Regions from separate parts of the Streptomyces sp. NPDC048496 genome, predicted to be linked through region 2. Evidence: riboswitches for the same ligand, from Rfam matches in the RefSeq annotation. Region 2 holds a riboswitch; the other holds the start of a gene.
The links. A riboswitch is a leader RNA that binds a small molecule or an ion and turns the genes downstream of it on or off. The one in region 2 is predicted to bind S-adenosylmethionine.
Positions count from the first base shown of each region.

Region 1: another riboswitch for S-adenosylmethionine. It lies ahead of ACGFSA_RS26495 (aminotransferase class V-fold PLP-dependent enzyme); the one in region 2 lies ahead of thrC (threonine synthase).

Region 1 covers NZ_JBICXB010000037.1:5,861-21,003, reverse strand. Annotated here, with positions in the region: gene ACGFSA_RS26515 (NYN domain-containing protein) at 1-57, opposite strand, end outside; gene ACGFSA_RS26510 (hypothetical protein) at 96-338, opposite strand; gene ACGFSA_RS26505 (rhomboid family intramembrane serine protease) at 502-1,251, shown strand; gene ACGFSA_RS26500 (Lrp/AsnC family transcriptional regulator) at 1,248-1,529, shown strand; gene ACGFSA_RS26495 (aminotransferase class V-fold PLP-dependent enzyme) at 1,597-3,051, opposite strand; SAM riboswitch class IV at 3,224-3,341, opposite strand; gene trpD (anthranilate phosphoribosyltransferase) at 3,426-4,490, opposite strand; gene ACGFSA_RS26485 (cytochrome bc complex cytochrome b subunit) at 4,613-6,238, opposite strand; gene ACGFSA_RS26480 (Rieske 2Fe-2S domain-containing protein) at 6,235-7,287, opposite strand; gene ACGFSA_RS26475 (c-type cytochrome) at 7,284-8,093, opposite strand; gene ACGFSA_RS26470 (heme-copper oxidase subunit III) at 8,156-8,776, opposite strand; gene ACGFSA_RS26465 (hypothetical protein) at 8,964-9,365, shown strand; gene ACGFSA_RS26460 (Ig-like domain-containing protein) at 9,441-10,697, opposite strand; gene ACGFSA_RS26455 (cytochrome c oxidase subunit 4) at 10,825-11,223, opposite strand; gene ctaD (cytochrome c oxidase subunit I) at 11,220-12,956, opposite strand; gene coxB (cytochrome c oxidase subunit II) at 12,953-13,915, opposite strand; gene ACGFSA_RS26440 (cysteine desulfurase/sulfurtransferase TusA family protein) at 14,185-15,143, shown strand, end outside.
Region 2 covers NZ_JBICXB010000007.1:128,539-143,681, forward strand. Annotated here, with positions in the region: gene nagA (N-acetylglucosamine-6-phosphate deacetylase) at 1-411, opposite strand, end outside; gene ACGFSA_RS10465 (ROK family protein) at 411-1,343, opposite strand; gene ACGFSA_RS10470 (DUF3263 domain-containing protein) at 1,493-1,786, shown strand; gene otsB (trehalose-phosphatase) at 1,950-2,825, shown strand; gene ACGFSA_RS10480 (trehalose-6-phosphate synthase) at 2,835-4,229, opposite strand; gene ACGFSA_RS10485 (glucosyl-3-phosphoglycerate synthase) at 4,284-5,234, opposite strand; SAM riboswitch class I at 5,387-5,513, shown strand; gene thrC (threonine synthase) at 5,531-6,832, shown strand; gene ACGFSA_RS10495 (MoaD/ThiS family protein) at 6,866-7,144, shown strand; gene ACGFSA_RS10500 (cold-shock protein) at 7,577-7,783, shown strand; gene groL (chaperonin GroEL) at 8,113-9,735, shown strand; gene ACGFSA_RS10510 (50S ribosomal protein bL37) at 9,821-9,895, opposite strand; gene ACGFSA_RS10515 (esterase/lipase family protein) at 10,256-11,485, opposite strand; gene ACGFSA_RS10520 (hypothetical protein) at 11,772-12,242, opposite strand; gene ACGFSA_RS10525 (YncE family protein) at 12,590-14,557, shown strand; gene ACGFSA_RS10530 (DUF397 domain-containing protein) at 14,702-14,974, opposite strand; partial or broken gene ACGFSA_RS10535 (DUF5753 domain-containing protein) at 14,961-15,143, opposite strand, start outside.

The sequences.
Region 1 (15,143 bases), on a different contig from region 2:
CTCGACGGCGTCGCCGGCTCCATCGGCCGGCTCGGCGCCGCTATCGGGCTGCTCCACGATCCGTCACCCCAAAAATGTCTGTCCGCACGGCCCCGTCAGGAGTCGGCACCCGGTCTGTCGACTAGTTCGATCTGGTCCACCGCGTTGCACCAGCGGCAGCGGACCGACTCGATGGTCTCACTGACCACCTCGCGTTCCTCGACGGTCGACTCACCGGCCAGGTCGAGATGGACGTATTCGACGACCTTGGAGGTGCGGGTCACGTCGAAGCGGGTGAGATTTCCGCAGAGCGTGCAGCGCCAGCGGGTCCCGTCGGTCGGCTGGGGAACCGTCGTCATCGTTGCGTCCTCTTTCGTCGAGCGTCGTGCTGCTTCCCGCACAGGATCTCGCGGTGCGCCGTCGAACTGCGGATGTCCTGCTGTAACCCTACGGCCTTGCGCATACCCATAGACACGGCGAGGCGGTCTGTCCCGTTCCGTCACCTTGCGTCATGCTCTGTGCATGATCGATCGGCGGGCCGCGAGAGACGGAGTGACCGGCAGGCTCCTGCACGCCGCCACGGCGGCCGGTGCGCAGGTGACGTATGCCCTCATCGCCCTGTGCTGCGCCGTCTTCCTGATCAGCCCGCTCTCCGGCTTCAACTCCACCTACGGCACCGCCGACACCCTGCTCGCCGCCCAGGCCGGGTACTTCGAGCGCTGGGGGGTGATCCCGAGCGAGCTGTGGGCGGGCTCCGCACAGGCCCTGCTCACCCCGCTGACCGCGCTGTTCGTGCACGGCAGCTGGCTTCATCTGCTCGGCAACATGCTCTTCCTGTACGTGTTCGGGGCGATGGCCGAGGAGCGGATGGGCCGTGCCGAATTTGCCTTCTTCTACCTCGGCTGCGGCTATCTCGCCCTGCTGGCGTACGCGACGGCGCACGCGAACTCCGACCAGACCCTCGTCGGCGCATCAGGAGCGATCTCCGCGGTGCTCGGGGCGTTCCTCTACCTGTTCCCCAGGGCGCGTGTGACCAGCCTCTTCCCGTTCCTGTTCTTCCTTCCGCTGCGCTTTCCCGCCTGGATCGTGCTGATCTTCTGGTTCGTGCTGCAGTGGATGGCGGCGCAGGGCGCGGGCAGCGGTCCCGGGGTGGCGTATCTCGCCCATGTGGTCGGCTTCGTCTGCGGCTTCCTCTACGCCTGGGGACGCTATCGCGGTGGGGCTAGAGTGAAGGCTCCAGCCACGGCCACCGAGGGAGAAAGCCAGCCGTGATCACCGCGATCGTGCTCATCAAAACCAGCGTGGACCGGATTCCGGAGATCGCCGAGGCCATCGCCGCGCTGGACAATGTCAGCGAGGTCTTCTCGGTCACCGGTACGTACGACCTGATCGCCATGGTCCGGGTGGCCAGGCACGACGACCTCGCGGACGTCATCCCCGGCCGGATCAGCAAGATCCCGGGTGTCGAGGGCACCGACACCCATGTCGCGTTCCGTACGTACTCGCAGCACGACCTGGAGGCGGCCTTCGCCATCGGTCTCGACGCGTAGGTTCGCGTCGGACTTCGGCCGGGGACGGGCGGCACTGCCCGTCCCCGGCCGAAGTCCGACGGGCCCGTCAGATCTGCGCTGCGCCCCGGTCCGGGACACAGCGGCCGCCCTCGGTGCGATACGCCCACCGGGCACCCTTGCTCACCAGCTCCTTGACCGCGCGGACGAAGCGCTCGATGTGCTCGTCCGGCGTACCGGCGCCGAAACTGACCCGGATCGCGTTCAGCAAGGGGGTCCCCCCGGTCGAGTCCGTTCGAGACCGGGGGAGCTCGCCCGGCTCGGCCTCCGGCGCACCGCACTCGCCCGGGTCCTGCGGGCCGCTGCCCAGCAGGGTGCGGACCAGCGGGTGGGCGCAGAACAGTCCGTCGCGTACCCCGATGCCGTATTCGGCGGAGAGCGCCGCGGCGAAGTGCGAGCTGTTCCAGCCCGCCACCACGAAGGAGATGACGCCGACCCGCGGGGCGTCGTCGCCGAACAGCGACAGCACCTTGACCTGGGGGACCTCGGCGAGGCCTTCGCGGACCCGGGTGACGAGCTGCTGCTCACGGGCGACGAGCCGGTCGAAGCCGGCCTCGGTGAGCGCCCTGCAGGCGGAAGCGATGGAGTGGACGCCGATGACGTTGGGCGAACCGGCCTCGTGGCGGGCGGCGGTCGAGTGCCACTCGACGTCCACTCCGCCGTCGGTGCGCCGGGCGACCTTCCGCGAGGCGCCGCCACCGGCGAGGTACGGCTCGGCGTCCTGCAGCCAGTCGGCGCGGCCCGCGAGGACACCGGAGCCGAACGGCGCGTACAGCTTGTGTCCGGAGAAGGCGACCCAGTCGACGTCGAGCCCGGCGATGTCCACCGGGTGGTGCGGGGCGAGTTGCGCGGCGTCGAGCACGATCCGCGCGCCGTGCGCGTGGGCGGCGGCGGCCAGCTCCTTCACCGGCCACAGCTCACCGGTGACATTGGATGCGCCGGTGACGCAGACCAGCGCCGGACCCAGGGGGCCTCCCTTGCTCGAACGGAGTTGAGAGTTTGGGGAAAGGTCGCGGTCGGCGAGCGCCCGCTCCAGCGTCTCGACGGCCTCGGCCGGGGTGCGCGGGGCGTTGAGGTAGGTGACGCGGGCGTCGCGCCAGGGCAGCAGCGAGGCGTGGTGCTCGGTCTCGAACACGAAGACCTGGCAGTCGGCGGGGATCACCGCGGCGAGCAGGTTCAGCGAGTCGGTCGTCGACCGGGTGAAGATCACCTGGTCTCCCTCGGGGCGGCAGCCGAGGAACTCCGCGACGGTCCTGCGGCTGTTCTCGAAGAGGTCCGTGGAAAGCTGCGAGAGGTAGCCGGCGCCGCGGTGGACGCTGCCGTAGTACGGGGCGTACGCGGCGACGTCGTCCCACACGCGCTGCAGGGCCGGGGCGCTGGCCGCGTAGTCGAGGGCGGCGTACGTGACTTCACCACCGGTCACCAGAGGAACGGTCACATCCCGCCCCAGAACGGGCAGCGGTGTACAAATGGACTGATCGGCGGCAGCGGTACAGACAGACATGGCGAACTCCCGTAACAGGCAGGCGAATTCACTGCGCCGGCGGACACGCGGCAGCGCAGGAAGAAGAAAAGGGTGCGCGGAGAAGGGCCTTGGGCCCTATCGCATTCGCTTGCTCACAAGAGGCTCCTTGAGGACCAGGACCCCAGGGATGTGACATTCAGAGATGTCGAGGGGTCCGCGCTTGCCGCAGACCTCGCTGCCTGCGGCCTGGTCTTCACCCGGGGCACCCCGCCACGGACGGAGGGTTGCCGGACAGCGGGCCGGGGCCGTAGTCGCTGTCACTCATGACCTGACGAGCATCCTGCCATACGTGCGCCGACGTGCAAGGCGCGGTCCAAGATCTGGACTGCGCCCTGTGCCACATTTCCGTACGGTCAGGTGTTGCTGACCGCCACCCAGCGCTCCAGCGCCGCCCGCGCCGCACCCGAGTCGATGGATTCGGCGGCCTTCGCCATTCCGGCGGCGAGCTGCTCGTTCAGCGTGCCCTCGCCCGGGTCCAGCGCCACCAGCGCCGCCGCCGAGTTGAGCAGCACCGCTTCGCGTACCGGACCGGTCTCGCCGGCCAGCAGTCGGCGGGCCACCTCGGCGTTGTACGACGCGTCGGCGCCCCGCAGCGCCTCGACGGGGACCAGCTGCAGACCGACGTCGCGGGGGTCGAACGCCTCCTCGCGCACCTCTCCGTCGCGGACCACCCAGACGCGGGAGGTCGCCGTGGTCGTCAGCTCGTCCAGACCGTCGTCGCCGCGGAAGACGAGCGCGGAGTTGCCACGCGCCGCGAGCACGCCCGCGACGATGGGAGCCATCTTCGGATCGGCGACACCGACGGCCTGGGAGCGCACCTGCGCCGGGTTGGTGAGCGGCCCGAGGATGTTGAACGTGGTCTGCGCGCCGAGCTCCTTGCGGGCCTTCGCCGCGTACCGCAGGGCGGGGTGGAACTTCACGGCGAAGCAGAAGGTGATGCCGGCTTCCTCCGCCACCGCGACGACACGCTGCGGGGTCAGCTCCAGGTTGACGCCCAGCTTCTCCAGGACGTCGGAGGCGCCGCTGGCCGAGGAGGAGGCCCGGTTGCCGTGCTTGACGACCTTGGCGCCCGTGCCTGCGACGACGATCGCGGACATCGTGGAGATGTTGACCGTCTTGGCGAGGTCGCCGCCGGTGCCGACGATGTCGACCGTGCGGCCCGGCACGTGGATCGTGGTGGCGTGCTCGTACATCGCGCGGACGAGTCCGGTGACCTCGTCGACGGTCTCGCCCTTGGCCCGGAGGGCGACGACGAAACCGGCGATCTGCACGTCGGTCGCCTCGCCGCTCATGATGCTGTCCATCGCCCACGCAGTGTCGTCGGCGGTCAGGTCCTCGCCACGCAGCAGCGGGTTCAGCACGCCCGGCCAGGAACGAGCCGCCACGCTGTCGCCGCCGACCGGGGTCACAACGTTCATGGTCCGCTCCTGGGGTCCACAGCCGAAAGGGGATGCACCCCACCCTATCGAGCCCCACGGACAGCGAAGAGCCCCGTCCATCGAATGGACGGGGCTCCCGCTGTGGCGATCAGTTCAGGTGATCAGTGGTGGCCGTGGCCGCTGGTGATCTCCTTGTACTCCTCGACGGTGGGCTTTTCGATCTGGTGGTGCTCGCCGAAGTAGCCCTTGCTGAGCTTGGCCCGCAGCTTCTGCATCGCGGGCACCTTGCGCTCGACACCGTTCTCGTCGACCGTCGGGCCGATCTCGACCGGCTTGTACTGCTCGTGCGCGGTGAGCGTGTGCAGCTGCTCGGGACCGAGCGGCTCGTGGATCTCGACGAACTCACCGTGCGGCAGGCGCTTGATGATGCCGGATTCGCGTCCGTGCAGCACCTTCTCCTTGTCCCGGCGCTGAAGGCCGAGGCAGATCCGCTTCGTCACGATGAACGCGAGGACCGGCCCCACGAAGATGAAGATCCGGACGAACCACGAGATGGCGTTCAGCGAGAGGTGGAAGTGCGTGGCCCAGAGGTCGTTGCCACCGCCGATGAAGACGATGACGTATTCGGTGATCCAGGCGACGCCGAAGGCCGTCCGGGTCGGGGCGTTGCGCGGGCGGTCCAGGATGTGGTGCTCGCGCTTGTCCCCGGTGATCCAGGACTCGACGAACGGGTAGACCGCGATGATCGCGAGCACCAGTCCGAAGAGCATCAGCGGGATGAACACGCCCAGGACGAGCGTGTGACCCCAGAGGTTGATCTCCCAGCCCGGCATCACTCGGATCAGACCCTCGGCGAAGCCCATGTACCAGTCGGGCTGGGCGCCGGTGGACACCTGGTCCGGGCGGTACGGGCCGATGGCCCAGATCGGGTTGATCGAGGCGATGCCCGCGATCACGGCGATGATACCGAAGACCAGGAAGAAGAAGCCTCCGGCCTTCGCCATGTACACCGGCAGCAGCGGCATGCCGACGACGTTCTTGTTCGTCCGGCCGGGACCCGCGAACTGCGTGTGCTTGTGGTAGAAGACCAGGATCAGGTGCGCCACCAGCAGGCCGAGCATGATGCCCGGCAGCAGCAGGATGTGGACCGAGTAGAACCGGCCGACGAAGTCGTGACCGGGGAACTCTCCGCCGAACAGGAACATCGAGAGATACGTGCCGACGATCGGCGTCGACAGGATCGCGCCCTGGGTGAAGCGGACACCCGTACCGGAGAGCAGGTCGTCCGGGAGCGAGTAGCCGGTGAAGCCGGTGAACATACCCAGCACGAACAGCAGGAAGCCGAACAGCCAGTTGATCTCACGCGGCTTGCGGAACGCACCCGTGAAGAAGACGCGCATCATGTGCACGAACATGCCGGCCAGGAAGATCAGCGCGGCCCAGTGGTGGATCTGGCGGACCAGGAGACCACCGCGGACGTCGAAGCTGATGTCCAGCGTCGAGGCGTAGGCCTCGGACATCCGGATGCCCTGCATCGGCTCGTACGAGCCGTGGTACACGACTTCGTTCATGCTCGGGTGGAAGAACAGCGTCAGATACACACCCGTGAGGATGATGATGATGAAGCTGTAGAGGGCGATCTCACCGAGCATGAAGGACCAGTGGTCCGGGAAGATCTTGCGCATGTTGGACTTGGCCAGGGAGTAGATCCCGAGCCGGCCGTCCGCCCAGTCGGCCACCCGCTCACCGGCGGGCGCCTTGCGCTTCGTGTCGGTCACAGTACTCATCCGCGCTCCCAGAAGGCAGGACCGACGGGCTCTTCGAAGTCACCGAGCGCTTCGAGGTTGCCCTCGGCGTTCACACCGATCCGCAGCTGCGGAAGGGCGTGACCGGCCGGACCGAAGATGACGCGGGCGCCGTCGGAGAGGTCGAAGGTGGACTGGTGGCACGGGCAGAGCACGTGGTGCGTCTGCTGCTCGTACAGGCTGATCGGGCAGCCGACGTGGGTGCAGATCTTCGAGAAGGCCACGATGCCCTCGTGGGCCCACTCGCGCTCGCGCTTGTCCTTGATGTTCTCCGGCTGGATACGGATGATCATCAGCGCGGCCTTGGCGATCTGGTTCTGGAAGTCCTCCGCGTCCTCGTTCAGGCCCTCGGGCATGGCGAAGGTCAGCGAACCGACGGCGACGTCCTCGGGACGCAGCGGCAGCATCGTGTTCATGTTGATGAGCTGCTTGCCCTTGGCCCACAGGGTGTTGCGGAGCTTCTTCTCCGGCAGCGGACCGAGGTCGCGCAGCAGCATCACACCGGAGAGCGGCACCAGGGCCAGCGCACCGAACATGGTGTTGCGGATCAGCTTGCGCCGGCCGAGCGCGGACTCCTCGGCACCGGCCGCGAAGTCGGCGAGAACCTTCGCCTTGACCTCGGGCTCGGCCGAGATGGCGTGGCGGTCGTCGGCCACCTCCACGTCGGACATCAGCGTGCGCGCCCAGTGGACGGCGCCCGCTCCGATCGCGAAGAGGGCCACGCCCAGGGTCAGACCCAGGGAGAAGTTGAGCGCGCTCACGTGACCGAACGGCCAGATGTACACGATCCTGTCGACCGGGAAGATGACGTACGAGGCGATGAAGCCGACCGTCGCCACCATGGACAGCAGGAACAGGAGCGCGACCGTGCGCTCCGACCGCTTCGCGGCCCGTTCGTCGATGTCCTGGATGCGCGGCCTGTGGGCCGGCAGCCCCGGGTCTGCGAACGGGTCGTCCGCGACCTCTACCGCGGTGTGCGCGGTGCCCTGCTCAGTCGGCAGGTTCTCTTCTGGAATCTCTTGGCTACTCATGACTTCTTGGCCTTAGCGGTGTGGGCCGCGACCCAAACGGCAACTGCGATCAGTGCGCCGAGACCGAAGATCCAGGCGAACAGACCCTCGCTGACCGGACCGAGCCCGCCCAGCTCGAGGCCACCAGGGTTCTCGGACTCGGCGCTGTTCACGGTCTTGATGTACGCGATGATGTCCCGCTTCTGCTGCGAGGGCATCGTCGTGTCGGGGAAGGACGGCATGCTCTGCGGGCCGGTCTGCATGGCCTCGTACACGTGCTTCGGCTCCACGCCCCCAAGGCTGGGCGCGTACTTGCCCTTCGACAGCGCACCGCCCTGGCCGGTGAAGTTGTGGCACTGCGCACAGTTGGTACGGAACAGCTCGCCACCCTTGGCGATGTCCGCACCCTCAGGGCTGACCTGGTCCTTGGTCGGCACGATCGGGCCGGCGCCGAGCGACGCGACGTACGCCGCGAGCTGGTCGATCTCGGCCTGGGTGTAGATGACCTTCTTCTTCGGTACCTGGGCACCCGGCTGCTGCGCCGGCATACGGCCGGTGCCGACCTGGAAGTCGACGGCGGCGGAGCCCACGCCGACCAGGCTCGGCCCGTCGGTGGTGCCCTGACCGCCGGTTCCGTGGCAGCTGGCGCAACCGACGGAGTACAGCTTCTTGCCCTCATCAATGGCGAGGGACTGGGCGGTGTCGTCGGCCTGCGCCTTACTCGCGGGCGCAAACGCGGCGTACAGCCCCCCAGTGGCCGCCAGCGCGAGGAGTAGTACGACGACCGCCGCCAACGGATGGCGTCGTCGTGCGGAGAGCTTTTTCACGGATTACCCCGGTGTCAGGATCTTCTGCGTCGATGCTGGATGTGGTTCGGGTTCGAGCCCGGTTACTTGATCATGTAGATCGTGGCGAAGAGGCCGATCCACACGACATCGACGAAGTGCCAGTAATAGGACACGACGATGGCAGCGGTCGCCTGTTCGTGGGTGAACCTCTTGGCTGCGTATGTCCTGCCCAGAACGAGCAGGAAGGCGATGAGACCGCCTGTCACATGCAGACCGTGGAAGCCGGTGGTCAGGTAGAACACCGAGCCGTACGGGTCGGAGGACAGCGAGAGGCCGTCCTTCTTCACCAGCTCGGTGTACTCGAGGACCTGGCCTCCGATGAAGATCGCACCCATCACGAAAGTGATCACGAACCAGGCACGGAGCTTCTTCACATCGCCCCGCTCCGCGGCGAAGACGCCGAGCTGGCAGGTGAGGGAGGAGAGCACCAGGATCGTGGTGTTCGTCGCCGAGAACGGGAAGTTCAGGGCCGAAGCCATTTCCTTCCAGTGGTCGGGTCCCATCACCGATCGCAGGGTGAAGTACATCGCGAAGAGGGCCGCGAAGAACATCAGCTCGGAACTCAACCAGATGATGGTTCCGACGCTGGTGAGGTTCGGTCGATTGACCGACGGGTGCGCGTGCCCGGTTTCTACTGTCGTTGCTGTCGCCACGACCGACATTATGTCGGTCGCTTATCCCGCCCTCACTCCGGGGGGTGCCGTTCGGTGTGTCAGCAGGGTGTGTCCTCCCCGAACGGCCCATCGAATCGGCGTCATTACCGGTGCTGACAGGCTGTCCGTCGGAGTACGATCCGCGCATCGGTTCATGCCCCGAGAGCCCCGAAGACACAGATGTCACGGAGGAACAATGCAGCCGACCGCCACGGTCCTGGTCTACAGCGACGACGCCAACACCCGTGAGCAGGTGAGGCTGGCCGCCGGTCGGAGGCCTGCGGCGGACGTGCCACCGCTGGAGTTCGTGGAGTGCGCCACCCTGCCCGCCGTCCTGACCGCTCTGGAGAACGGTGGCATCGACGCGTGCGTGCTGGACGGCGAGACGGCCCCGGCGGGCGGCATGGGCGTCTGCCGGCAGATCAAGGACGAGGTCTTCCGCTGTCCGCCGGTGCTCCTGCTGATGGGGCGCCCTCAGGACGCCTGGCTGGCCACCTGGAGCCGCGCGGACGCCGCGGTGACCCTTCCGGTCGAGCCGGTCGAGTTCGCGGACGCCCTGGCCGCTCTGCTGCGCAACAGGCTCTGCGCAAACACCTGACCGACCCGGATGCCGCCGCGGCGGCATCCGCGGCTCTTCATGTCCCACCGAGGGGCAGCGCACTCCCCTGGCCGGTCAGACCTCGGGGCGCAGGCGCGCCGCCTGGATCGTGTCCGAGCGGTCCGGCGTGGTGTTGTTCTGCAGGGCGCTGCCCTTCTGCCAGTTGGCCCAGGACAGGTTCCAGTCGCCGTAGCCGTTGTCGAACGGTGTCATCGTCGCGCCCTGGCTGCCGACGACCTTGACGATGTCCCCCTCGCGCACGGTGTTGAAGAACCACGCGGCCTCGCTGGTGCTCATGCCCGTGCAGCCGTGGCTGACGTTCGCGAGCCCCTGTGAGCCGACGGACCAGGGGGCCGCGTGCACGTATTCGCCGCTCCAGGTGACGCGGGTCGCGTAGTAGACCTGCAGGTCGTACGAGTCGGATGAGCCTTCCGCGATGCCGATCGTCTCGCCGCGCATGCGTACGGAGTACTCCTTGCTCAGCACGACCTTGACGCCGTTGCGGGTGTCGAAGCCGGGCCTGCCGGTGGTCACCGGAATGGTCTTGATCACTCGTCCGTTGCGCTTGACCGTCATGGTGTGCGCGGAGGCGTCGGTGATGGCCTCTATGCGGTCGCCGGTAGTGATCTTCAACGCCTTCGCGGGAGCCCCGTACAGCGTCTTGGTGACCTTGATGCCCGCCATGGTGCTGGTGGCCTCGATGGTGGCCCTGGCGGGCCAGTACTCCTGCGGGCGGTAGTGCAGGGTCTTGTCGTCGACCCAGTACCAGGAGCCCAGCACGGAGGGCGTGGACCGGACCTTCAGGGAGCGTTCCACGGTGGCCCTGGCGGCCTTGCCCCTGACCGGAGCGCTGAGTACCGCCGTAAGGGGCTGTCCGACGCCGTAGGTGCCCTTCTGCGGGCCGAAGGCGACCTTCAGGAACTTCTTCGCCGGGGCCGTCTCGAAAGCGAGCGTACGGGCACCCGGGGTGCCGTCGTCGTCCTCGACACTGACCTTGACGGTGTATCGGGTGCCCGCGGCGAGCGGGACGGTGGAGTGCCAGCGGCTCCCGTCGGCGGCGAGCTCACCCGCGAGATGGTGTCCGGCCGCGTCCACGGCCGTCACGTCCGTGATCCGGCCGTCGTCACCCGTGACGGTGACTTCGAGGGGCTTGTCCGGATCAGCCTTCTTGTCACCCTCCGGGGTGTTGAAGGAGATCTCGTCCGCCGCGTCGTACGGCTGCGCGGACAGCGGATGACCATCGGGCCCACCACAGGCGGTCGCCCCTGCAACCAGGGTCACGACCAGCAGTGTGCAGCTCGCTACGGGTCGGAGGCGCGGCGTGAGGTTCATGAACCCACGCTAAGAAGATTCATCAGTTTCAGCGCGCCGGATGACTGCAAACGGGGGACCCGTACTTCTCGTGGAGGAGAAGTGCGGGCCCCCCGTCAGGTGGAGCGGTGTCACCGGTGGAGCGGTGTCACTGGGTGCGGTTCTCACCGCGGTAGTACTCGAAGACCCAGCCGAACAAGCCGATCATGATGACCGGGACCGAGAAGTAGAGCAGCCACCATCCGAAGATGATTCCCAGGAAGGCGAGGGAGCCACCGATGGCCAGTGACAGCGGCTGCCAGCTGTGCGGGGAGAAGAACCCCACCTCGCCGGCCTCGTCCGCGACATCGGCTTCCTTGTTGTCCTGAGCCATCGCGTCGACGCGCTGCGCCGTGAAGGCCAGGTAGAAGCCGATCATGACGCTCAGACCGAAGCCCAGGACGAGCGCGGTGGTACCGGCCGGCTCCTTCGACCACACGCCATAGGTGATTGCCATGGCGAGGATGAAGACGCTCAGCCAGAGGAACATCTTGCCCTGGATCTTCACTTGCCGGCCTCCTTGCCACCAGCGAGGGCCTTCTCACCCTCGGAGTGGTGCTCCAGCTGTTCGAGCGCCGAGATCTCCGGGTGGTGCAGATCGAACGCCGGGGATTCGGAGCGGATCCGCGGCAGCGTGAGGAAGTTGTGCCGCGGCGGCGGGCAGGAGGTCGCCCACTCCAGCGAACGGCCGTAGCCCCACGGGTCGTCGACCTCGACCTTCTTGCCGTACTTGGCGGTCTTCCACACGTTGTAGAAGAACGGCAGCATCGACAGTCCGAGGAGGAACGAGGAGATCGTCGAGATCGTGTTCAGCAGGGTGAAGCCGTCGGCGGCGAGGTAGTCCGCGTAACGACGCGGCATACCCTCCGCGCCGAGCCAGTGCTGCACCAGGAACGTGCCGTGGAAGCCCACGAACAGCGTCCAGAACGTGATCTTGCCGAGCCGCTCGTCCAGCATCTTGCCGGTGAACTTCGGCCACCAGAAGTGGAATCCGGAGAACATCGCGAAGACCACGGTGCCGAAGATGACGTAGTGGAAGTGCGCGACGACGAAGTACGAGTCCGAGACGTGGAAGTCCATCGGCGGCGAGGCCAGGATGACGCCGGTCAGACCACCGAAGGTGAAGGTGATCAGGAAGCCGACGGCCCAGAGCATCGGTGTCTCGAAGGACAACGATCCCTTCCACATCGTGCCGATCCAGTTGAAGAACTTCACACCGGTCGGTACCGCGATGAGGAACGTCATGAACGAGAAGAACGGCAACAGCACACCGCCGGTGACGTACATGTGGTGCGCCCACACGGTCACGGACAGGCCCGCGATGGCGATCGTGGCGCTGACCAGGCCGATGTAGCCGAACATCGGCTTCCGGCTGAACACCGGGATCACTTCGGAGATGATTCCGAAGAATGGCAAGGCGATGATGTACACCTCTGGATGGCCGAAGAACCAGAAGAGGTGTTGCCAGAGCAGCGCGCCGCCATTGGCCGCGTCGAACACATGCGCACCGAACTTGCGGTCCGCCTCCAGCGCGAACAGCGCGGCGGCGAGCACCGGGAAGGCCAGCAGGACCAGCACACCGGTCAGCAGGACGTTCCACACGAAGATCGGCATCCGGAACATCGTCATGCCGGGTGCGCGCATGCAGATGATCGTGGTGATGAAGTTGACCGAACCGAGGATCGTGCCGAAGCCGGAGAAGGCCAGACCCATGATCCACATGTCGGCGCCGACACCCGGCGAACGGACGGCGTCCGAGAGCGGGGAGTAGGCGAACCAGCCGAAGTCCGCCGCACCCTGCGGGGTGAGGAAGCCGGCCACCGCGATGATCGAGCCGAAGAGGTACAGCCAGTACGCGAACATGTTCAGCCGCGGGAACGCCACGTCGGGCGCGCCGATCTGCAGCGGCATGATCCAGTTCGCGAACCCGGCGAACAGCGGCGTCGCGAACATCAGCAGCATGATCGTGCCGTGCATCGTGAACGCCTGGTTGAACTGCTCGTTCGACATGATCTGCGTGCCGGGACGGGCCAGCTCGGCGCGCATGAAGAGCGCCAGCAGACCGCCGATGCAGAAGAACGCGAACGACGTGACCAGGTACATCGTGCCGATCGTCTTGTGGTCAGTGGTGGTCAACCACTTGACGACGACGTTTCCCGGCTGCTTCAGGCGGGCCGGCAGCTCGTCCTCGTACGAGTCGTCTGCTGCCGCGGCACCCTGAGGTTCGTTGAGGATGCTCACAGTTTGTTCGTCTCCGCATTCCTGGCCGGGTTCGTCTGCTCGATACCGGCCGGCACGTAGCCCGTCTGGCCCTTCTTGGCCAGCTCCTTGAGGTGCGCCTGGTAGCGCTCCGGGGAGACGACCTTGACGTTGAAGAGCATCCGGGAGTGGTCGACGCCGCAGAGCTCGGCGCACTTGCCCATGAAGGTGCCCTCCTGGTTGGGAGTCACCTCGAAGGAGTTGGTGTGGCCCGGAATGACGTCCTGCTTCATGAGGAACGGCACCACCCAGAAGGAGTGGATGACGTCACGCGAAGTCAGAACGAAGCGGACCTTTTCGCCCTTCGGCAGCCACAGGGTCGGGCCGGGGTGGCCGTTCTGCGGGTTCCGGGTTCCCGGGATGCCGACGTCGTAGACGCCTTCCGCACCCTCGGGGAAGTCCTTCCGGAGCCGGTCGGGGATGGCGTTGAGCTCCTTGGGGATCTCTCTGCCCGTGGAGGCCAGGCCGTCCACGTTCTCGATGTAGTTGAAGCCCCAGCTCCACTGGAAGCCGACCACGTTGACGGTGTGGGCGGGCTTCGGGGAGAGCGTGAGGAGCTTCGATTCATCGCGCGCGGTGAAGTAGAACAACACCGAGACGATGATCAGAGGGACCACGGTGTACAGCGCCTCGATGGGCATGTTGTACCGGGTCTGCGGAGGTACCTCCACCTTGGTGCGGCTGCGCCGGTGGAAGATGACACTCCACAGGATCAGGCCCCAGACCAGCACACCCGTGGCGAGCGCTGCCGCCCACGAGCCCTGCCAGAGGGAAAGGATCCGTGGTGCCTCTTCCGTTACCGGCGTGGGCATACCAAGGCGGGGAAAGTCCTTGTATGTGCAACCGGTGGCGGTCGCCAGGATCAGGCCCGCAGTCAGCACCTGCGGCAGCTTCCGCCGCATCGGGCGCCGCGACGAGCGGTCGGAGCCGTTGGGACTCACGTAGCGCCTTCCCGAGAGTCTCGCCCGCGTGTCCGGCGCGGCCGTCTGTCTGGTCGGTCGCCGCCCTGACGCGGGCAGGGGTTTGGATGTTTATGCGGACCAAACCCTACTGGACGCTATTTGGGGTCGCGCGGGGAGGGTGCCCAACGCGCCGCCCGACACCCCGAAGGGGTGGAATCCGGGCCTCCGGCCGTCATCTGACGGGCCCTCTCCTGGCTGCGTGAGCGGCCCGCCCGGAGGCGACGGCGGGCGCGAGCTAGCGTGGACATGTGCCCTACTTCGATGCCGCATCCTCCGCACCTCTGCACCCCGTGGCCCGCCAGGCGCTGCTTGCCGCACTGGACGAGGGCTGGGCCGACCCCGCCCGCCTCTACCGGGAGGGGCGGCGGGCCCGGCTGCTGCTGGACGCGGCCCGGGAGGCCGCCGCGGAGGCAGTGGGGTGCCGCCCGGACGAGCTGGCCTTCACCTCGTCGGGAACCCGGGCGGTGCACTCAGGGATTTCCGGAGCCCTCGCCGGGCGTCGGCGTGTCGGCCGCCATCTGGTGATCTCGGCGGTCGAACATTCGTCCGTACTCCATTCGGCCGCCGCCCATGAGGCTCGGGGCGGAACGTTCGCCGAGGTGCCGGTGGACCGGGCGGGGGCGGTGAGCGCGGCGGCGTACGGGGAGGTCCTGCGCGAGGACACCGCGCTGGCCTGCCTGCAGTCCGCCAACCACGAGGTCGGTACGGAGCAGCCGGTGGCCGAGGTCGCGGAGGCCTGCCGGGCGGCGGGCGTACCGCTGCTGGTGGACGCCGCGCAGTCGCTGGGCTGGGGTCCGGTGCCGGGCGGCTGGTCGCTGCTGGCGGCCAGTGCCCACAAGTGGGGCGGACCCTCGGGGGTGGGGCTGCTCGCCGTACGCAAGGGGGTCCGGTTCGCGCCCCAGGACGCAGCGGACGAACGGGAGTCGGGGCGGGCCGCCGGGTTCGAGAACATCCCGGCCGTCGTGGCGGCGGCGGCGTCGTTGCGGGCCGTCCGGGCCGAGGCGGCGGCGGAGTCCGTGCGGCTGCGGGCGCTGGTGGACCGGATTCGAGCCACGGTGGGCTCGGTCGTGCCCGATGTGGAGGTGGTCGGCGATCCGGTGCGGCGGCTGCCGCATCTGGTGACCTTCTCCTGTCTCTATGTCGACGGGGAGACACTCCTCCACGAACTGGACCGTGAGGGATTTTCCGTGTCGTCCGGTTCGTCCTG
Region 2 (15,143 bases):
CGCGCCCTTGCGGCACGGCGAGATGAACGGGCCCTCGAAGTGGATCCCGGCCAGGTCGCCCTGCTCGACCAGCTCGGAGAGGATGCCGGCCCGCTCGGCGAGGAAGTCCATCTCGCCGGTGACGGTGGAGGCGACCAGGGTGGTGGTGCCGTGCTCGCGGTGGGTGCGGACGCCGGTGAGGACCTCGTCCACCGTGCCGGAGGTGAAGGACGCGCCGCCACCGCCGTGGTTGTGCATGTCGACGAAGCCGGGGACGACCCAGTGGCCGGTCAGATCGATGGTCCGGGCACCCTCCGCCGGACTCCCGGTGATCCGGGTGCCCTCGACGGTCACCCGGCCGTTCTCGACGGTCCCGGTGGGAAGAACCACCCGGGCCCCGGCGAGAACCGTGCTGTCTGCGCGTCCGGCCATCAGGCGGTTACCTCCGTGGAGAGAAGATCCCAGGCGAGCAGCCCTGCACCCAGGCATCCGGCGGTGTCCCCGAGGGCTGCCGGGACGATGTCGGGCAGCTTCTGGAACGTGACACGTTCCTCGACGGCCGCACGGAGTGGTACGAACAAGGTTTCCCCCGCCTCGGCGAGACCGCCACCGATGATGAGCATGCGGGGATCCAGCAGGGTCAGCGCGGTGACCAGCCCGGCGGCGAGCGCGTCGACCGCGTTCTGCCACACCCGTACGGCCGCGGGGTCGCCCGATTCGACGGCCTTCGCGCAGTCCGCGGCGTCGGCCTCCGGGTCCCCCGACGCGGCGGCCCAGGCGCGGCTGACGGCGGAGGCGGACGCGAGGGTCTCCAGGCAGCCGCGCTGTCCGCACCCGCAGTCCGGCCCGTCCGGCCGGACCACGACGTGCCCGATCTCGCCCGCGTACCCGTGCGCGCCCGCCTCGATGGTGCCCGTGATACCGATGGCCCCGGCGATGCCGGTACCGAGCGGGACGAACAGGAAGCGGTCGGCGCCCTTGCCCGCGCCGATCCTGCCCTCGGCGAGGCCGCCGGTCCTGACGTCGTGGCCGAGCGCGACGGGTACGCCGCCGAGCCGTTCGCCGAGCAGGGTGCGCATGGGGACGTCGCGCCAGCCCAGGTTCGAGGCGTAGACCGCGATCCCGTTCTCCGCGTCGATGATGCCGGGCACGGCGACACCGGCCGCGACGGCGCTCTCGCCGAAGTGTTCCTCCCCGTGGGCGCGCAGTTCCGCGGCGAAGGCGAGGATCGACTCCACGACGGCGTCGGGTCCGCGCTCCCTGCCGGTCGCGCGCCGAGCCTCGTGCAGCAGGGTGCCGTCGGCCCCGACCAGTGCGGCCTTCATTCCGGTGCCGCCCACATCGAGGGCGATGACGTGTTTCACGGGAGACAGTTTCGCCCGAGGACCCCCAATAGGTCTAGTCCACTAATGCTGTTTGTTGAGGACCCATACAAAAGTGTGGCAAAGCCCCGGAGCGTGCCTTCGACCAGGCCTTCTGCCGAGCTCAGGTGGCGGGCGATATGTTGGCTCATATGACCGCCCCCGACGACGGCTCCGCCGAAGCGGAGCCCCCTGCCGACAGCCCCGCCGGCCACCCTGGCGCCGGGCTCTCCGACCGGGAGCGTGCGGTCCTGGCCGTGGAACGGCGCTCGTGGCCCGGCCCGGGGGCGAAGGAGCGGGAGATCCGGGAGGGCCTGGGCATCTCGCCGACGCGCTACTACCAGCTGCTCAACGCGCTCCTGGACAACCGGCGGGCACTGGAGGAGGACCCGGTGACGGTGAACCGGCTGCGACGGATCCGGGACGCTCGGCGGGGGCGGCGCTGACATTGCGGCAGCGCCGTACGTCCAGGGACTTCCGTTCGGATCAGGCCGGATCAGGGAGCGGGGGTCCGGGGCGCCCCGGTTCCGGGAAGGGGCGGGCAGGGGAACAGGCCGGCCGCGGTCGCCGGCCGTAGCCGCACCGCACCACCCCCGATACCCTCGACCCATGGGCAGCACTCCGGAACAGCCTCTGCCGACCCCGACCACCCCGGCCGGCCGCGAAGGCCTCGCCGCTCTCCTCGCCCGCCCCGACCACGCGGTCGTCGCACTCGATTTCGACGGCACCCTCGCCGAGATCGTCCCGGACCCGGAACAGGCCCGCGCCCGCCCCGGCGCCGTACCGGCCCTGGCCGCCCTCGCCCCGAAGGTCGCCTCCGTCGCCGTGATCACCGGCCGTCCGGCCGACGTCGCGGTCCGGCACGGCGGCTTCGCCGGGGTCCCCGGCCTCGACCACCTGGTCGTTCTCGGCCATTACGGCGCCGAACGCTGGGACGCCGTCTCCGGTACCGTCCACGCCCCCGCCCCGCACCCGGGCGTCGCCGCGGTCCGCGCCGAACTCCCCGGCCTCCTCGAACGGTTCGACTCGTGGCGCGGTACCTGGATCGAGGAGAAGGGCCGGGCGCTCGCCGTCCACACCCGTCGCGCCGCCGACCCGCAGGCCGCGTTCGACGCGCTGCGCGGCCCGCTCGGCGCGCTCGCCGCCCGGCACGGACTGATCGTCGAACCGGGCCGTCTCGTGCTGGAGTTGCGCCCGCCGGGCATGGACAAGGGCATGGCGCTCACACAGTACGTACGGGAGTTGGACGCCGAGTCCGTTCTGTACGCGGGTGACGACCTGGGCGACCTCGCCGCGTACGCCGCCGTGGAGAAGCTCCGCACCGAGGGCCCCGACGGCATCCCGGGCCTGCTGGTCTGCAGCGGCAGCGCCGAAGTGCCCGAACTGGCCGAGCGGGCCGATCTGTTGTTGAACGGTCCGGGAGCCGTCGTGGAGTTCCTCTCGGCCTTGGCGCGCTGTCTCCGGTCGGATCCCACCGAGGTGTGACGGGCCGCGTCACTCCTGCCGGAGCGCGTCCAGCTGGTCCAGGAACCACTGCTGCGGCGGCAGCGCCACCGCCGCCGCGGCCAGCCGCTCCGTGCGCGCGGCCCGTTCGTCGTCCGCCATCGTCAACGCCTCGTGCAGTGCCGCCGCCGTCGCGGACACGTCGTACGGGTTCACCACGACCGCGTCGCCGCCCAGTTCCTCGTACGCCCCCGCCTCCCGCGACAGCACCAGCGCGCAGCCCGCGTCGGAGACCACCGGGACCTCCTTGGCGACGAGGTTCATGCCGTCGCGGATCGGGTTGACGAGCGCCACGTCCGCCAGCCGGTACGCTCCCAGCGAGCGTGCGAAGTCGTCGTGCACATGGAGCAGGACCGGGGTCCAGTCGGCGGTCCCGTACGTCGAGTTGATCTCCTCCGCGACCCGCTGCACCTCCGCGGTGTACTCCCGGTACACCGCCAGGTCCTGCCGCGACGGATACGCGAACGCCATATGAACCACCCGTTCGCGCCACTCCGGACGTGTGTTGAGCAGCTCCCGGTAGGCGAACAGGCCACGCACGATGTTCTTGGAGAGTTCCGTCCGGTCCACCCGCACGATCGTCTTCCGACCGGTGCCGCCCACCTGCTCCCGCAGTGTCGCCATCCGCTCGTCCACGTCCTTCTCGTGCGCGCGCCGGCACAGGAAGTCCGCGTCCGCCCCCAGACCGTGCACCCCGATCCTCGTCCGGCCGGTGCCGCCCAGGACCTCCGTGCAGCAGCCGATGAACGCGTCCGCCCAGCGCCGGGTCAGGAAGGCCGCCCGGTCCGCGCCCAGGATGCCGTGCAGCAGCTGCTCGGCGATGTCGTCGGGGAGCAGGCGGAAGTAGTCGACGGGCGCCCACGGAGTGTGCGAGAAGTGGCCGATCCGAAGGTCGGGGCGGAGTTCGCGGAGCATGCCGGGGACCAGCGCCAGGTGGTAGTCCTGCACCAGCACCGCCGCGCCCTCGCCCGCCTCCTCGGCGAGCGCCTCGGCGAAGGCCCGGTTGTACGTCTCGAACGACGCCCACTGCCGCCGGAACTCCGCGTCGAAAACCGGTTCCAGCGGCGTTTGGTACAGCATGTGGTGGACGAACCAGAGCACCGAGTTCGCGATGCCGTTGTACGCGTCCGCGTGGACCTCCGCGTCGATGTCGAGCATCCGAACGCCCTGCTCACCGACCCCGCGCCGGACCGCCTCCCGGTCCCCGTCACCGAGCGCGGCGCACACCCACAGTTTGTCCTTGACGGCGCTCAGCCCGGAGACGAGCCCGCCGCCGCCGCGCTTGGCGTCGAGCGATCCGTCGGTGGTGAGGGTGTACGACACCGGGCCGCGGTTGGACGCGACAAGGACCTGGGCAGCGGACTGGGCTTCGTGCTCGGAGACCATGTTGCGGAATCTAGCCCGATCACGAACCGCCCAAACGTGCGAAGTCAGGCCACCTCAGGCCGCGCGGCGCGAAACGTACTCCGTGATCTCGCACATCGGGGGCCGCTCCTCCGTGTCCACCGGATGGGTGCGCGGTACGAAGCCGTCCTCGCCCCGCTCGAACTGGGTCAGGGCCGGACGTACCAAGTGACCCCGGGACAGCCGGAGCTGAGCGGTTCGATAGATCGCCGCAGCCATCCGTCCCAGCGCCTGGCCGTCCTGGTGGCGGTGTCTGCGCACCCCCACATCGACCTGTGCCAGCGCGTCCAGCCCGACGGTGTGCAGGGCGTCCACCAGGAGGCCGAGTTCCACTCCGTAACCGACAGGAAACGGCAGCCGCTCCAGCAGTGAGCGCCGCACCGCGTACTCGCCGCCGAGCGGCTGGACGAAGCCGGCCAGCCGCGGCCAGTGCAGATTGAGCAGCGGGCGGGCCACCAGTTCCGTGACGCGACCGCCCTGACCCGCGGTGTCGCCCAGGGGGCGGTCGTACATCGCCTTGACGAACTGCACCTCGGGGTCGGTGAGCAGCGGGCCGACGATGCCGGAGACGAACTGCGCGGAGAAGTCCCTCAGGTCGGCGTCTATGAAGCAGACGATGTCACCGGTGGTGACCAGGAGCGAGCGCCACAGGACCTCGCCCTTGCCGGGGAGCGCGGGTATGCGCGGGAGTATCGCGTCGCGGTGCACCACCCGGGCGCCCGCCTTCCGGGCGACTTCCGCCGTGCCGTCCGTCGAGCCGGAGTCGATCACCAGCAGCTCGTCGACCAGCGGCACCTTCTCCATCAGCTCGACCCGGATCGTCTCGACGATGGCGCCGACCGTCGCCTCCTCGTTCAGGGCGGGCAGCACCACGCTCACGCTCCCGCGCCGCGGATCCCGGCTCTTGGCGGCGACGAGCCGGTCCAGCGGGCGGTCGGCTGCCGACCAGGAACGCCCGGCCAGCCAGCGTTCGACCTCTTCCAGCACGGTCGATACTCCCTGTATGTGATCCATCTCGCGGTTCGGACGACTGCCTCAACCGTCCGGGGCTTCGGTTACAGTCTTGAACAACGCGGACGACCGTCGCATGTCGGGGTCGTCCGCCAACAAATGCCTGGGTCGGTGATCCAGTGCCAAAGCGCTCATCCAGAGGGACTGAGGGAACGGCCCGTTGAAGTCCCGGCAACCCTCCCGCCGACCGCGAGGTCAGGTGGGGAAGGTGCCAATTCCGTCTCGTGGCGAAATGCGCCGCGAGGAAGATGAGGAGAAAGGGCCTCGCCAGCATGGCTGTGCAGACTGTTGCAGTAAGCACCGATTCTTCCACCGGCGCCGTCGACCTCGGCCCCGCAGCGGCGCTCTCCTGCCGCGAGTGCGGAGAGCGTTTCGAGCTCGGTCCCCTTTTCGCCTGCGCGTCCTGTTTCGGGCCGCTCGAAGTGGCGTACGACCTGCCGGGCGACTCCCCGGACGAGCTGAAGAAGCGCATCGAGGCCGGACCGGACAACATCTGGCGCTACGCGCCGCTGCTGCCCGTCCCCGCCGATGTCGCGGACAAGCCCAACATCAACCCCGGCTTCACCAAGCTGGTCAAGGCCGACAACCTCGCCCGTGAGCTGGGCGTCACCGGCGGTCTGTACGTCAAGGACGACTCCGGCAACCCGACGCACTCCTTCAAGGACCGCGTCGTCGCGATCGCCGTGGAGGCCGCCCGCGCCTTCGGTTTCACCACTCTCTCCTGCTCCTCCACCGGCAACCTCGCCGGTGCGGTGGGCGCGGCCGCCGCCCGGGCCGGATTCCGGTCCTGCGTGTTCATCCCGCACGACCTGGAGCAGGGCAAGGTCGTCATGGCCGCGGTGTACGGCGGTGAACTGGTCGGCATCGAGGGCAACTACGACGACGTCAACCGCTTCTGCTCGGAGCTCATCGGCGACCCGCTCGGTGAGGGCTGGGGCTTCGTCAACGTCAACCTGCGCCCGTACTACGGCGAGGGTTCCAAGACGCTCGCGTACGAGATCTGCGAGCAGCTCGGCTGGCAGCTGCCCGACCAGCTCGTCATCCCGATCGCGTCCGGCTCGCAGCTCACGAAGATCGACAAGGGTCTTCAGGAGCTGATCAAGCTCGGTCTCGTCGAGGACAAGCCGTACAAGATCTTCGGTGCCCAGGCCGAGGGCTGCTCCCCGGTCTCCACGGCCTTCAAGGCCGGTCACGACGTCGTGCGCCCGCAGAAGCCGAACACGATCGCCAAGTCCCTGGCGATCGGCAATCCGGCCGACGGTCCGTACGTCCTGGACATCGCCCGCCGCACCGGCGGCGCGGTCGAGGACGTCGACGACGAGCAGATCGTCGACGCGATCAAGCTGCTGGCCCGCACCGAGGGCATCTTCGCCGAGACGGCGGGCGGGGTGACGGTCGGTGTGACGAGGAAGCTGATCGAGGCGGGTCTGCTGGACCCGACGCTCACCACGGTCGTCCTGAACACCGGTGACGGCCTGAAGACGCTGGACGCGGTCGCCCCGACGACCGGCCCGACCGCGACCATCCGGCCCAGCCTGGACGCGTTCCGCGACGCCGGCCTCGCCAACAGCTGACCCGATCACCCGAGACATGAGGAAGGCACCCGGATGAGCGTCAAGGTCCGTATTCCCACCATCCTGCGCACCTACACGGGCGGCCAGGCCGAGGTCCCGGCCGAGGGCTCGACCCTCTCCCAGGTCATCGAGTCGCTGGAGCAGAACCACCCGGGCATCGCCGCGCGTGTCCTGGACGACCAGGGCAAGCTCCGCCGCTTCGTGAACGTGTACGTCAACGACGACGACGTGCGCTTCGAGGGCGGCCTGGAGACGGCCACCCCGGACGGGGCGGGCATCTCCATCATCCCGGCGGTCGCGGGCGGCTGCTGACCCGTAGTCAGCCCTGCGGCCGGCTTCGCAGCGTTACCGGAATTGCCCCCTCTGCAAGCTAAGCGGAGGGGGCAATTCTGCATGGTTGAGCGCGGTAGAGTGGGGAAGTCCCCTCCGCTGCCCGTGCCGACCGCATATGAGAATGCGCCCGCCCACGACAAGATGCAGCCAAAGTGTTCCAACTCCTTGCGCCGTAAGTGGCCTTTGTCCGGCCCGACTTGCCCTGGAATCACATAAATTCCTCATCTTCGGGCGTTCGGTGCTGCCCAGATTTCTCGTCCGATTGACCTGTTGCAGAGGGCAGTTGGGCAGATACATTCGGCCGCGGTCGACGCGTTCCGGCGCACGCACCCTCTCCTGTCGGAGGGTGAGTTCTGACCCGGGTCCGCGAAGTGCGGTCCTGTGCAAGGGCCAGTAATAGGGGAGTTAGGCATGGCTCAGGGCACCGTCAAGTGGTTCAACGCGGAGAAGGGGTACGGCTTCATCGCGGTCGACGGTGGTGCGGATGTTTTCGTCCACTACAGCGCGATCCAGATGGACGGGTACCGCACCCTCGAAGAGGGTCAGCGAGTTGAATTCGAAATCTCGCAGGGCCAGAAGGGGCCGCAGGCGGACATGGTCAAGCTCGCCGTCGGCTGAGCTCGGCGCGGTCGGCCAACGACACTACTCACGCACGAAGGGCCCGTACCTCCCCCAAGGGGTACGGGCCCTTCGTGCGTCCTGGAGTCCGCCTGTGACCGCGCCGCCGCTGCCCGGCGCGGTCCACGAACTCGAAGGGGCGCTTGCACTCGAAGGGGTCGAGTGCTAATCATTGGGCGTTAGCACTCTGACGTTGAGAGTGACAGAAGGACCGGGTCGGTGAGGCCCGCAGGCCCGGCGGGGCAAGGAACCGTCAGGCACGCAGGCCGTCCGTCGCGGGCGCCACACGGTCCGGAGCAATCCACCCCTGTCCGGGAGGACCACTTCACATGGCCAAGATCATCGCGTTCGACGAGGAAGCGCGGCGCGGCCTCGAGCGCGGGATGAACCAGCTCGCCGACGCCGTCAAGGTGACCCTCGGCCCCAAGGGCCGGAACGTCGTCCTTGAGAAGAAGTGGGGCGCACCCACGATCACCAACGATGGTGTCTCCATCGCCAAGGAGATCGAGCTCGAGGACCCGTACGAGAAGATCGGCGCAGAGCTGGTCAAGGAAGTCGCCAAGAAGACGGACGACGTCGCCGGCGACGGTACGACCACCGCCACCGTTCTCGCCCAGGCACTCGTCCGTGAGGGCCTCCGCAACGTCGCCGCGGGTGCGAACCCGATGGCCCTCAAGCGGGGCATCGAGAAGGCCGTCGAGGCCGTCTCCGCCGCTCTGCTGGAGCAGGCCAAGGACGTGGAGACCAAGGAGCAGATCGCTTCCACGGCCTCCATCTCCGCCGCCGACACCCAGATCGGCGAGCTCATCGCCGAGGCGATGGACAAGGTCGGCAAGGAAGGCGTCATCACCGTCGAGGAGTCCCAGACCTTCGGTCTGGAGCTGGAGCTCACCGAGGGTATGCGCTTCGACAAGGGCTACATCTCGGCGTACTTCGCCACCGACATGGAGCGCATGGAGTCGTCCCTGGACGACCCGTACATCCTGATCGTCAACTCCAAGGTCAGCAACGTGAAGGACCTCCTTCCGCTGCTGGAGAAGGTCATGCAGTCCGGCAAGCCGCTGCTGATCATCGCCGAGGACGTCGAGGGCGAGGCCCTGTCGACCCTGGTCGTCAACAAGATCCGTGGCACCTTCAAGTCCGTCGCCGTCAAGGCTCCGGGCTTCGGTGACCGCCGCAAGGCCATGCTCGGCGACATCGCCATCCTCACCGGTGGCACCGTCATCTCCGAGGAGGTCGGTCTCAAGCTGGAGAACGCCGGCCTGGACCTGCTGGGCCGTGCCCGCAAGGTCGTCATCACCAAGGACGAGACGACGATCGTCGACGGCGCCGGTGACACCGACCAGGTTCAGGGTCGCGTCAACCAGATCCGTGCCGAGATCGAGAACTCCGACTCGGACTACGACCGCGAGAAGCTCCAGGAGCGCCTGGCGAAGCTGGCCGGCGGCGTGGCCGTCATCAAGGCCGGTGCCGCGACCGAGGTCGAGCTCAAGGAGCGCAAGCACCGCATCGAGGACGCCGTTCGCAACGCGAAGGCGGCCGTCGAGGAGGGCATCGTCGCCGGTGGTGGCGTGGCGCTGCTGCAGGCTTCCGCCGTCTTCGAGAAGCTGGAGCTCTCGGGTGACGAGGCGACCGGCGCCAACGCCGTCAAACTGGCGCTGGAGGCCCCGCTCAAGCAGATCGCCGTCAACGGTGGTCTCGAGGGTGGCGTCGTCGTCGAGAAGGTGCGCAACCTGGCCGTCGGCCACGGTCTGAACGCCGCGACCGGCGAGTACGTCGACATGATCGCCGAGGGCATTCTCGACCCGGCGAAGGTCACGCGCTCCGCTCTGCAGAACGCCGCGTCGATCGCCGCGCTGTTCCTGACCACCGAGGCCGTCATCGCCGACAAGCCGGAGAAGGCCTCTGCGGCCGCTCCGGGCGGCATGCCGGGCGGTGACATGGACTTCTGATCCTGACGGATCGGTAAGTGCCTGTACGTCGGCCCCCGGGACCAGTCGGTCCCGGGGGCCGACGTCATGTCCGGCGCTGGTGCGTTCAGGCGTTGGGGCGCTTGCCGTGGTTCGCCTTCTTCTTCTTGCGACCGCGTCGCTTGTTGCCTCGCTTGGCCATGGCGAATATCTCCTTATGTCGGGATTTGTCCATGCGTCAGCCAGTTTAATACCGCGCCCGCATGTGGGGCCGTGCTCTCGGCGTCGGTGGTGGCGTGGCGCTGCTGCAGGCTTCCGCCGTCTTCGCGAAGCCGGAGCTCTCGGGTGACGAGGCGCGACCGGCGCCAACGCCGTCAAGCCGGCGCTGGAGGCCCCGCTCAAGCAGATCGCCGTCAAAGGCAGTCGTGGCCGCTCCGGGCGGCATGCCGGGCGGTGACATGGACTTCTGATCCTGACGGATCGGTACGTGCCTGTACGTCGGCCCCCGGGGCCGGCTGGTCCCGGGGGCCGACGTCGCCGTAACCGGCGCTGTTACCTGCTGTTACAGCCGCTCGATGATCCAGGAGCAGAGTTCCTCGGTCACGAGGGTGTGGCCCTCGTTCTGCGAGGCGAGCTTGAAGTCGTCGAGCTCGCTGCCCTCCCGCGACAGGCCGTTGATGGGTGTGTACAGGTCCTCGTCCGTCGCCACGTCACGGATGGCGACGGCACTGACCGCGGGGACGAAGCAGTGCGAGCGGATGGGTACGTCGGTCTTGAAGCCGAGCCAGGGGTTGAGGGCGTTGAGCCCGTCGGCGAGGATGCCGAACCCTTCCAGGGTGCCGCCGGGCGCGCCGTCGATGGTGGGCAGGCCCGAGGTCCGTACCTCGTTCGTCTTCAGCGTCACCACCCGCAGCTTCGCGACCAGTTCGTCGTCCCCCGCCGCCTGCGTGTACAGCTTCGTGCCGGCGACGGAGAGCCCCTTGCCCTCCAGGGCGAGGTCGCTCGGATTGATCCCGTTGCCCGTTCCGGTGCCGACGCCGTTGGCGACGGCGATCTTCCGGGGCAGCATCGGCCATCCGCCGAGGCGCTGCATCTCGCTGAGGAAGTCGGTCCGCTTCTGGCTCTCAGCCGGCGTGCTGTTCCATTCCGGGATGTGCCGCCAGAGCAGCTGCTGGGCGGCGGCGCTGTTGATCTGGTCGGAGAACCGGCTGTCGAGGTCCCGGATGTAGTGCGCGAACGCCTGGAGCACGATCGGGATCCACGCGCCGCGGTGCGGGCTGTCGTACGAGAAGTACAGGTCGGTCTGGTGGTCCATGCGCTGCATCTCCAGCTTGGCCAGCGCGTGCCGGGTGACCAGCCCGCCCATGCTGAAGCCGCCCACCTTCAGTGGCGCGTCCCCGGCCCGCTCGGCGATGGCGTGGTGGATCGCCTCCTGCGCGGCCCGGGAGTTGTCCAGGATCGACGCACTGCGTTCGTGGAATCCGAGGATGATCACGTCGTAGCCGCGGCGGCGCAGCTGGCTGATGAACGGGTACGCGCCGCTCTCCAGGTACTCCCAGAGCTCCGCCAGGTCACTCGGCCCGGAGTTGAACCCGTCGGCCGTGATGAAGGGATTCATCAGCCGTGTGTGTCCCTCGCCGTAGTACACCCAGGCGGTGCCGTTGTGCAGCGGCCATACCTCGTCGGCCGCCGGTGCGGCGGCGGGCTTGGTGAGGCTGGGACGTGCGGACAGGGTGATCGGCGGGTTGGACGTGAGCGCGTCTGCGATCTGGTCGCGGGTCGGTTCGGACAAGGTGGTTCCTTCCAGGGAGGGTCCGGCGCGGTGAGAGCCACCGTGCCCAGCGCCATGGTGGAGGTGGATGATCACCTTCCGGTTGGAGACCGCGGCAAACCACCCGTGGGTGGGAGCAGATTTCGGACAGCGGCCAGGTGGCCGAGTTCGGTGCGTCGTCGCTGGTCCGGGTGGTGAGGACGGAGCCCTTGTGCTGCTCCGCCCCCCTCGGTCGCCCGCATCAGCAGGGCCGTATCCCCACCGGGCGGCGTGGGGGCACAAGCCACGCGGAACGGTACGGACGGGGTCACCGTGCGCGTGATTCCAGCCGTCCAGTCCGTGATGGCGCAGGGTCCGGGTAAGCATTTTCTGGCCGATGCCCGCCAGTCCGGGTGCACCGTCCGGCAGCCGGTCGACACAGGCGGCGACAGCGGCCTCGCGCGCCGCCCCACGAGGAGGCCGCGAGGCGCTGGTTGGGCGTGCCGTGGTGGCCGGGGTTCGTGAAGCCGCAGTCGCCGACCTCGTAGAAGGACTGGGCGGAGCCCAGCACCCGCTTGGTGTTGAGGGCTTCGCCGCGCGAGTGGGTGAGGAAGTACGTGCCGAACGCGTCCGCCATCAGCTCGGTGCGGCGGGTGGCCTCCGGCCCGGTGAGCGTGGTGTTGGCGAAGAGGTTGTCCTCGTACTGCACGTGGTGGCCGAACTCGTGGGCGAGGATGGCGCGCGGGGCGGTGTCGCGCAGGCCCACGGCCTTCAGGGCCTCCAGGATGCCGTCGCCCATGACGATGCGGTCGGAGATGCCTGCCGAGCGTTCGTGGCGAGACGGTGTGCCGGCTCGGGGACCGCTACGACGTCAGCGTCTTTGCGTACTCGGACGGCGTCCCCGGCGACTTCGGCCAAGCGCTCGCCGCATCGCGACGCTGCCCGGTCCTGGACACGCCGGCCGACAGCCTTCATCGGCTGCGCGGGCTCACCCGACGCCGGCGGTGCGGGCGTTGGTCATGGTGTCGGTGGCATGACATAGTCTTCGCTCACTCGCCACACGTTCAGCACAGGTCACACACAGGAACTGTTGCCTGTCAGCTGCACGCAGTGGCCCCACACTCGTTCCGGGGGGTTCGAATCACCGTGCGTATACGCATTCTCCCGGCCGCCACCGTACTGGCGGTCCTCTTCAGTTCGGCGGTGCTCACCGCCGCACCGGCGTCCGCCGACACCACCAGGATCATCCCGGTCGCGTCCGCGGACGACACGGTCGTCGACGGCATCCACCAGCGGCTGTACTTCAGCGACAGGTCCCAGGACAAGATCGTCGTCACCGACTACACCGGCAAGGTCGTCACCACGCTCACCGGCCTGCCCCAGGTCCGGGACCTCGAACTGAGCCCGGACGCCGGCACGTTGTACGCCGCGGTTTACGGCGCTGACAAGATCGTCGCCTTCGATACCGCGACGCTCACGCAGACCGCCGAGTACCCGACCGGCGACAGGACCATTCCCTCCCGGCTCGCCTACGCCGACGGCAAGCTGTGGTTCGGATACGGCGACCAGTGGGACTCCGGGCTCGGCTCGGTCGACCTGACCGCCGAGACGCCGACGGTGACGCTGGACCTGGCGGCCGGACACGACTTCGCCAGCCCGCCCAAGCTCTACGCGGACCCGGACAACCCGGGCACGCTGCTTGCCCTCGACGCAGGCATCAGTTCCGGGCCGATCCTCGTCTACGACATCTCCTCCGGCACCCCGGTGATCCGCGTGTCCGCCGAGAAGGGCGGCTTCTACAACGACGCGGCGCTCACCCCGGACGGACAGAACGTCGTCGTGGCCGGGCCCGGGAACCGTGCGCTCACCGAGTACCGGCTCTCCGACCTGGAACAGGTCCGCACCTTTCCCGTCGCCTCCGCACCGGAAACGGTCAGCATCGCCCCGGACGGCACGGTCGCGGCCACTGTCCTCGACACCGACGACCTCGGCGACACGTACGTCTTCAGCAGCGACCCCGCCCGACCCGCCAGCGTCCGCAACCTGTCCCACAACTGGATGCCCTGGTTCGGACACTCGATGAACTGGTCGGCCGACGGCGGGAAGCTGTTCGTGGTGAGCGAGGGGGGCGACAACGACTCCTCCATGTTCAACGTCGTCGACGAACCCCGCAAGTACGTCGCCACGCTGAAGGCCGACGCCCCGGCCACCGCCACCCGCGGGAAGCCGCTCACCGTCAAGGGCTCGCTCACCTCCGGCCTCGCGCTGCCCGCCGGGACCCCGCTGGCCGTCACCCGCACCGACATGGAGTCGCCGAACGGCAAGTCGCTCGGCACCAAGTACCTCGGCGCGGGCGGCACGTTCTCCTTCACGGACACCCCGTCGGCCGGCGCCAAGGTCACCTACAAGGTGACGTACGCGGGTGACGCCTCGCACACCCCGGCGACCGCCTCGGACACCGTAAACGTCTCCCGTGCCACGCCCGCGCTGACGCTGAACAACAACGGCAAGGTGTACGACTACGCCAAGAGTGTCACGTTCACGGCGCACCTCGGTACGACGTACAAGAACCGCACGGTCGAGATCTGGGCCGACCCCTTCGGTGCGGACAAGCCGAACCAACTGGTGAAGACCGGCAAGGTCAACTCCAGCGGCAACCTGTCGTACACCCGGGTCATGACCCGGGACACCACGATCACCGCCGTGTTCAAGGGCGACGCCCGCTACGCCCCGAAGTCGGTCAAGTCCACGGCGTACGCCCGGGTGAAGGTCTCGACGGCGCTGTCCAAGTACTACCGGACCGGCAAGATCGGCTCCACGACGTACTACTACTTCCACAAGAACACCGACGTCATCTCCACGACGACGATGAGCTACTACAAGGGCCGCAAGCAGCGGCTGGAGCTCCAGGTGTACTACCAGGGCAAGTGGTACGACGGGGCCACCGAGTACTTCAAGCTCGGCACCAACATGAAGTCGGTCGTCAACCTGGGCCACGCGGGCACGTCCGGCCTCCGTGCCCGGGTGCGCTCCTCGTACATCAACGGCACTTCCGGGGACAACGTGAACACGACGACGCACGGCGCCTGGAAGTACTTCATCTTCACCAGCTGATTCGATCGCCGAGGTCTTACGAGGCCCTGGCGTCGGGGGCGCGTTCCCAACGGTGGATGGGAACGCGCCTGAGGGCTGCGGGTTTATGCCTTGATCGCTTCGGCAACGGTCAGGGCACCCATCGGCAAGGTCGCGCCGCGGCCTTTACGCCTGGACGCGCTTGACGTCCGCGACGAAGGACGACCACGCCGCCGTACGGAACACGAGCCCCGGGCCGTCCGGAACCTTGGAGTCACGGACGGGGACGACACCGGGGTGCCCGTCGGCGACTTCGAGGCAGTTGCCGCCGTCTCCACCGCTGTACGTCGACTTCCGCCAGGTGGCGACTTCGAGGCAGTCGCCACCGCTTGCGCCGCTGTATGAGGACTTCTGCCAGATCGCCGTGGTCAGGTCGTAGTCAGAACTACTGATCTTCATGAAGGTGATCCTCCGCCGCTGACTCGATCAGGGCCAGGGACGCTTCCGGTGACAATGCGCTGGCCGCCACCAGATCGTAGGTCAGTTCGTAGTGCCTGACCGTGGCGGGATCATCCTGCAACTTCCCTGTGCCCAGGCCCTGGAGATAGACGAGCGGGGGCGCGTCCTC